DNA from 2 places in the Paenibacillus sp. VT-400 genome. Region 2 is predicted to be linked to the other one. Evidence: a T-box and tRNA genes for the amino acid it is inferred to sense, from the RefSeq annotation. Region 2 holds a T-box; the other holds one or more tRNA genes.
The links. The T-box of region 2 lies ahead of EL84_RS22885 (alanine--tRNA ligase). A T-box ahead of a tRNA ligase gene usually reads a tRNA of that ligase, here a tRNA-Ala.
Positions count from the first base shown of each region.

Region 1: it has a tRNA-Ala gene. The T-box ahead of EL84_RS22885 (alanine--tRNA ligase) is inferred to sense a tRNA for this amino acid. The anticodon was not compared.

Region 1 covers NZ_LELF01000038.1:360,809-364,192, forward strand. Annotated here, with positions in the region: gene EL84_RS01695 (short chain dehydrogenase) at 1-305, opposite strand, end outside; tRNA gene EL84_RS01700 (tRNA-Gly) at 490-560, opposite strand; tRNA gene EL84_RS01705 (tRNA-Pro) at 573-646, opposite strand; tRNA gene EL84_RS01710 (tRNA-Arg) at 663-739, opposite strand; tRNA gene EL84_RS01715 (tRNA-Gly) at 746-820, opposite strand; tRNA gene EL84_RS01720 (tRNA-Leu) at 829-915, opposite strand; tRNA gene EL84_RS01725 (tRNA-Lys) at 925-1,000, opposite strand; tRNA gene EL84_RS01730 (tRNA-Gln) at 1,010-1,084, opposite strand; tRNA gene EL84_RS01735 (tRNA-His) at 1,096-1,171, opposite strand; tRNA gene EL84_RS01740 (tRNA-Thr) at 1,269-1,344, opposite strand; tRNA gene EL84_RS01745 (tRNA-Asp) at 1,368-1,445, opposite strand; tRNA gene EL84_RS01750 (tRNA-Met) at 1,471-1,544, opposite strand; tRNA gene EL84_RS01755 (tRNA-Val) at 1,561-1,636, opposite strand; tRNA gene EL84_RS01760 (tRNA-Glu) at 1,643-1,714, opposite strand; tRNA gene EL84_RS01765 (tRNA-Ser) at 1,731-1,822, opposite strand; tRNA gene EL84_RS01770 (tRNA-Asn) at 1,826-1,901, opposite strand; tRNA gene EL84_RS01775 (tRNA-Ala) at 1,903-1,978, opposite strand; tRNA gene EL84_RS01780 (tRNA-Ile) at 2,012-2,085, opposite strand; rRNA gene rrf (5S ribosomal RNA) at 2,139-2,255, opposite strand; partial or broken rRNA gene EL84_RS31135 (23S ribosomal RNA) at 2,331-3,384, opposite strand, start outside.
Region 2 covers NZ_LELF01000067.1:2,788,412-2,791,795, forward strand. Annotated here, with positions in the region: gene EL84_RS22875 (TetR/AcrR family transcriptional regulator) at 132-716, opposite strand; gene EL84_RS22880 (SDR family NAD(P)-dependent oxidoreductase) at 874-1,563, shown strand; T-box leader at 1,841-2,084, shown strand; gene EL84_RS22885 (alanine--tRNA ligase) at 2,193-3,384, shown strand, end outside.

The sequences.
Region 1 (3,384 bases), on a different contig from region 2:
TAGTGCTGTCCAATCAATACGATATTGACCTGTCCAAGCAGTTTACCCTGCACACTAATCATATTGTTCTCAGGTGTCAGTTCTTCGAGTTTCGCATAATGGGTCTGGCCCGCCGCCACAATGACGTAATCAATATTTCTCACCGTTTCGAAGAGGGTAGTAATACTCTCTGTCGACGTCATATCCACCTGAACATCCCCGGATTGTCTACCTGCTGTAATAACCTTAACGGAATAATCTCTCAGTTTCGCAACGACGGCTTTACCTAATGTTCCGTTTCCACCAATGACCAGAGCTCTTTTCATTACTGTTTGTCCTCCTTTATAAATAAATACGGTTAATCAGATACGAATTGTTCTATTTATTTAAACAAAGATTCCATCCTTAATCAAATGACAATTGACCCTATTTTAAATAAATTACACTTATTCTTTTTAACACAAAAAAAGCCTTTGCTATAAGCAAAGGCTCTTCTATATGTTACTAGGAAGCGGGTGATGGGAATCGAACCCACGCTATTAGCTTGGAAGGCTAAAGTTCTACCATTGAACTACACCCGCAAATAAAAAAAATCGGGATGACACGATTTGAACATGCGACCCCCTGGTCCCAAACCAGGTGCTCTACCAAGCTGAGCTACATCCCGATACTTATGAGAATAATGGCGCGCCCTGAGAGATTCGAACTCCCGGCCTTTTGATTCGTAGTCAAACGCTCTATCCAGCTGAGCTAAGGGCGCAAATATTGGAGCGGAAGACGGGAATCGAACCCGCGACCCTCGCCTTGGCAAGGCGATGCTCTACCGCTGAGCCACTTCCGCAAAACATATGGTGCGGTCGAGAGGACTCGAACCTCCACGGGGGTTAGCCCACACGGACCTGAACCGTGCGCGTCTGCCAATTCCGCCACGACCGCAAAATATAATGGTGAGTCATGAAGGGCTCGAACCTTCGACACCCTGATTAAAAGTCAGGTGCTCTACCAACTGAGCTAATGACTCGTAATGAAATGGCTGGGGATATAGGATTTGAACCTATGCATGACGGAGTCAAAGTCCGTTGCCTTACCGCTTGGCTAATCCCCATTAAAAAATCATGGGGCGATCGAGGGGAATTGAACCCCCGAATGCCGGATCCACAAACCGGTGCGTTAACCACTTCGCCACGACCGCCATAGAGTAAGCCATTCATCCACTAAGAGTATCTTAGTATTAACAATTTTACTTGTAATATACATTCTATCACAAATTCAGATGTAAATACTAAAAATGGTGCCGGCGAGAGGACTTGAACCCCCAACCTACTGATTACAAGTCAGTTGCTCTACCAGTTGAGCTACACCGGCACGGTGTATATTCAATTAAAAAATGGCGGAACCGACGGGATTCGAACCCGCGATCTCCTGCGTGACAGGCAGGCATGTTAGGCCAACTACACCACGGTTCCAGATCACTTTCTCAAGGAAAGTTAATTGCGGGGGCAGGATTTGAACCTGCGGCCTTCGGGTTATGAGCCCGACGAGCTACCGGGCTGCTCCACCCCGCGTCGTTATAAAGTTATATGGTGGAGGCTGAGGGGATCGAACCCCCGACCCTCTGCTTGTAAGGCAGATGCTCTCCCAGCTGAGCTAAGCCTCCATAATATGACCCGTAGGGGATTCGAACCCCTGTTACCTCCGTGAAAGGGAGGTGTCTTAACCCCTTGACCAACGGGCCTTGCTAAAAAAATATCTGGCGGAGAGAGAGGGATTCGAACCCTCGAGACGCTTGTGACGCCTACACGATTTCCAATCGTGCTCCTTCGGCCAGCTCGGACACCTCTCCATATGGCTCCCCGAACAGGGCTCGAACCTGTGACAACTCGATTAACAGTCGAGTGCTCTACCAACTGAGCTATCAGGGAATGGTGGAGCCAAGCGGGATCGAACCGCTGACCTCCTGCTTGCAAGGCAGGCGCTCTCCCAGCTGAGCTATGGCCCCATACACTGTGTATTTCTTGTTGTGGTCTTGCTATGGGCCCTGGTGGACTCGAACCACCGGCCTCACCCTTATCAGAGGTGCGCTCTAACCAACTGAGCTAAGGGCCCTAATCCCTTATTCCTTAGCAAGGGGGGCAAAAAAAATACCCCAAAGGGAAATCGCTTGGCGGCGTCCTACTCTCCCAGGACCCTGCGGTCCAAGTACCATCGGCGCTAGAGGGCTTAACGGTCGTGTTCGGGATGGGTACGTGTGGAACCCCTCCGCCATCGCCACCAAACGCCGTAGCTTACATTTCAGAGATCGTTCTCTGAAAACTAGATTCGAAACGAAACACGCGAATTATCACTTGCTATTGGATAAGCCCTCGACCGATTAGTACTGGTCAGCTCCATGCATTGCTGCACTTCCACCCCCAGCCTATCTACCTCGTCGTCTTCAAGGGGTCTTACATACTGGGAAATCTCATCTTGAGGGGGGCTTCACGCTTAGATGCTTTCAGCGTTTATCCCGTCCGTACATAGCTACCCAGCGGTGCTCCTGGCGGAACAACTGGTACACCAGCGGTACGTCCATCCCGGTCCTCTCGTACTAAGGACAGCTCCTCTCAAATTTCCTACGCCCACGACAGATAGGGACCGAACTGTCTCACGACGTTCTGAACCCAGCTCGCGTACCGCTTTAATGGGCGAACAGCCCAACCCTTGGGACCTACTTCAGCCCCAGGATGCGATGAGCCGACATCGAGGTGCCAAACCTCCCCGTCGATGTGGACTCTTGGGGGAGATAAGCCTGTTATCCCCAGGGTAGCTTTTATCCGTTGAGCGATGGCCCTTCCATGCGGTACCACCGGATCACTAAGCCCGACTTTCGTCCCTGCTCGACTTGTAGGTCTCGCAGTCAAGCTCCCTTATGCCTTTGCACTCTTCGAATGATTTCCAACCATTCTGAGGGAACCTTTGGGCGCCTCCGTTACTCTTTAGGAGGCGACCGCCCCAGTCAAACTGCCCACCTGACACTGTCCCCGCACCGGATTACGGTACCAGGTTAGAACCTAGATACGATCAGGGTGGTATCCCAACGTTGCCTCCACACAAGCTGGCGCTCACACTTCAAAGGCTCCCACCTATCCTGTACAGATCGTACCCAAATTCAATATCAAGCTGCAGTAAAGCTCCATGGGGTCTTTCCGTCTTGTCGCGGGTAACCTGCATCTTCACAGGTATTAAAATTTCACCGGATCTCTCGTTGAGACAGCGCCCAAGTCGTTACGCCATTCGTGCGGGTCAGAATTTACCTGACAAGGAATTTCGCTACCTTAGGACCGTTATAGTTACGGCCGCCGTTTACTGGGGCTTCGGTTCACAGCTTCGGATTGCTCCTAACCACTCCCCTTAACCTTCCAGCAC
Region 2 (3,384 bases):
TACCGTTATCTTCGTATCTGACTGCAAACATTATTCTATGCCTGCCTAGTTCTGACAGATCTAAGCAGGGAGTCGAGCCAGATCAGATTCGGCAAGAATAGCCTTTCTGTTCAGATCATACTAGTTTAGTATCAAGTATCCTTCAGCAAGTCAACCATGTTAGAATAGTGAATTTCACTCAATTGCTCGATAAAGTTATCTACCCTGTAGTTCTCCGGTTCAACTATCCAGAGACAAATTACTCCTACCAATCCAGATATCATGTATTCGATGCCAATTTTTATCTTCTCATCGTGGCGATGATCGCCGATTCCCGAAAAAATGATCGTTTTAAAAGCCTCTTTCAAGTATACGGAGAAGTTTGGATAAATATTTTGAGTGATCATTGTCTTAAAAAATATCATATTGGCTTCAATATCGTCGAAAATCGTTTTTAACATGGTAGCAAACATATCTTTATCCATCTCATGAATTGAACTCACTTCCAGGCTTAAGCAAGCATTTAAACTCTCCACGTTTTCCTGAAATAACTTCTCCATGAATTGAGGTTTATCTACATAGTGCAAATAAAATGTGTTGCGATTTATCATCGCTTCTTTGGCAATGTCCTGCACAGTAATTCGTTCATAGCCTTTGGTTTGTACTAATCTCAGAAACGCTTCTTTAATGGCTTTCCGCGTTTTGAGAATGCGCAGATCCACTTTATCTTTACCCAATTCGTGCTTCCCCTCCATAAATAATAGCCAGATTTATCAAAAGTGATGTTTATTTAACACATTGAATTATATCGACCATTGAGTCTTTTAATTGTACGTTTTACAATTACAACTGTCAATTGAACTCACTAACTCATTCATAAAAGGAGAATCATAAATGAAAACACTGGCGATTGTTGGTGCAGGTAAGGGATTAGGATTATCTATTGCGAAGAGCTTTGGCAAGCGCGGCTTCCAAGTGGCATTAGTTGCAAGAAATGCTGCAAAACTGCAAGATATGGTGGATGAACTGAAAGCGGATGGTATCGAGGCATCTTATTTCGTAGCAGATATTTTTAACAAGGAACAGATTGAACAGGCTATGACCAACATGAAAGAAAAGTATGGTCAGATTGATGTGTTGGAATTCAGTCCAACAGCAGGCAATTATCCTCCCACTTCTGTATTGGAGTTAACGGCGGAGAACGCCAGGGACGCATTTGAGGCGAATGTGGTTAGTGCCATCCATGTCGTCAATGCTGTTCTCCCTGATATGCTCGCTAGGAAAGAGGGAGCCTTGCTCTTTACCTCAGGATTATCCGCCATGTACCCTGTGTCCATGATGGGGAATATCGGTATTGCTCTTGCAGGGTTACGCAATTATGTTGCTAATCTTCATACTTCATTGTCTGCTCAAGGGATTTTTGTGGGCCACCGCTCATTAGGTTTATTGATCAAGGAGTCAGGTACTGGCGCAATTAATGATCCGGATGTAATTGCCGAGATGTGGTACCAGGCCTATGTAGAGAAAAACGTATGGGAGGAAGAGTATCCTAAGGGTGTTACCCCCGAAACCATTCTGTTTTAAAATTGGTGATGATTTTAGCGTTATATGCAGCTAACAAAGCCAGAATTGGTTGATCTACTGATTCGGATGGAACAGTATATTGCATATCAGAATCAGCATTGGCTGAAAAGTGAATTTGAGAAGTTTGTCAACGAATGAATCCTATCTCTATCGCTTTAACAAGCAATAACCTCCAAAGAAAAGGGCAGATTAACTAATTTCTGCCCTTTTAAGAATTTAACATAAATGTTAATTGACGGAGCAAGTTGAGTGTGATAGCATAGCTTTAACTTAAAACGAAAAGGCTATGATGAGAAATAGTAGCTATTAGGGATCTCACAGAGAGAAGATGGTTGGTGCGAATCTTCATTGATCTAATAGCGAAGCAGTCTCGGAGCTGTGAACCGAACAGAGGAATCTCAGTAGGCTTCAACGGAGTTCCACCGTTATTCAGGAAACAATATCGGAGATATCCCGTATTGATCGAGTGCAGAGAAATCTGAATTTAGGTGGTACCACGGACATAATCGTTCGCCCTAAGTTGACATGAAATATGTCAGCTTAGGGCTTTTTTGTTTTATTCTTTTTCGTTTAAACATATGCAAAATCATTTTTCAAGTATAAATAATAATAAAATGGAGGTATTGAGCATGGTTAAAATGACACCAGATGAATTAAGAAAATCATACATTGACTTTATGAAAGGAATAGGGGCTAGCCAAGTGCCCTCTTCTAGCTTGTTGCCAGAGAATGATCCCTCAACACTGTTTACGGGAAGCGGAATGCAACCTATGGTTCCATATTTATTGGGGGAAAAGCATCCAATAGGCAATGACATTGCTAATATTCAGAAGTGTTTAAGGACAGGCGATATTGATGAAGTAGGAGATACGTCGCATCTGACATTTTTTGAAATGGTAGGTCGATGGGAGTTTAAAGCAAATGAAAATCACTATAAGAAAAAGCAAATCGATGCCGTTTGGAATTGGCATATTAAAGAATTAGGAATTGATCCTGGCAGACTATATATCAGTGTTTTTATAGGAAGTGATGATTTGAATATACAGAAAGATACGGAAACCATTCAAATCTGGTCAGAAAAATTTAAATCAGTTGGTATAGAACCTATCGTTGAAGATGATCCGTATCAATATGGGGCATCTAGAGGTGGGAAAATATTCTTATACGATGAAAAAGAAAATTGGTGGAGTCGATCCGGAAGTCCAGTGGATATGCCTGTTGGTGAACCCGGTGGGCCTGATAGTGAAATGTTCTACGATCTTGAGCCAGATGGTGATTCACTGGATCATCCTGCTTCTGAAAGCGAGAGATTTTTAGAAATTGGGAACAACGTATTTATGTGTTACAAAAAAGAAGACACAGGATTTGTAAAAATGCAAAATCCCAATATTGATTATGGAGGTGGATTAGAAAGGGTTGCAACAGCCCTTAATAGTGACAAGGATATTTATAACACGGCTTTCTTTTTTAATCCCAAGATAAAATTGATGGAGATAAGTGGTAAACAATATACTGACGATTTAAAGTGGTTTAGAATCATACTTGATCATGTGAGAGCGGCTACTTTTTTAATTAATGATGGTGCAGAACCAGCGAATAGTGATGCAGGGTATATAACAAGAAGATTATTAAGAAGGGCGATTCGAGCAGGTAAAAAGATAGGCATACAAGGCAGTTTTGTGGGTAAGTTGTCTGAAGTTTATATCGATGAAGCAACAACTTATGAAGATTTGACGGATAATAAAAAGAAAGTTATCGAAATAATAAATAAGGAAGAAAATCTTTTCTATAGAACTTTACAGCAAGGAGAATTTGAAATAC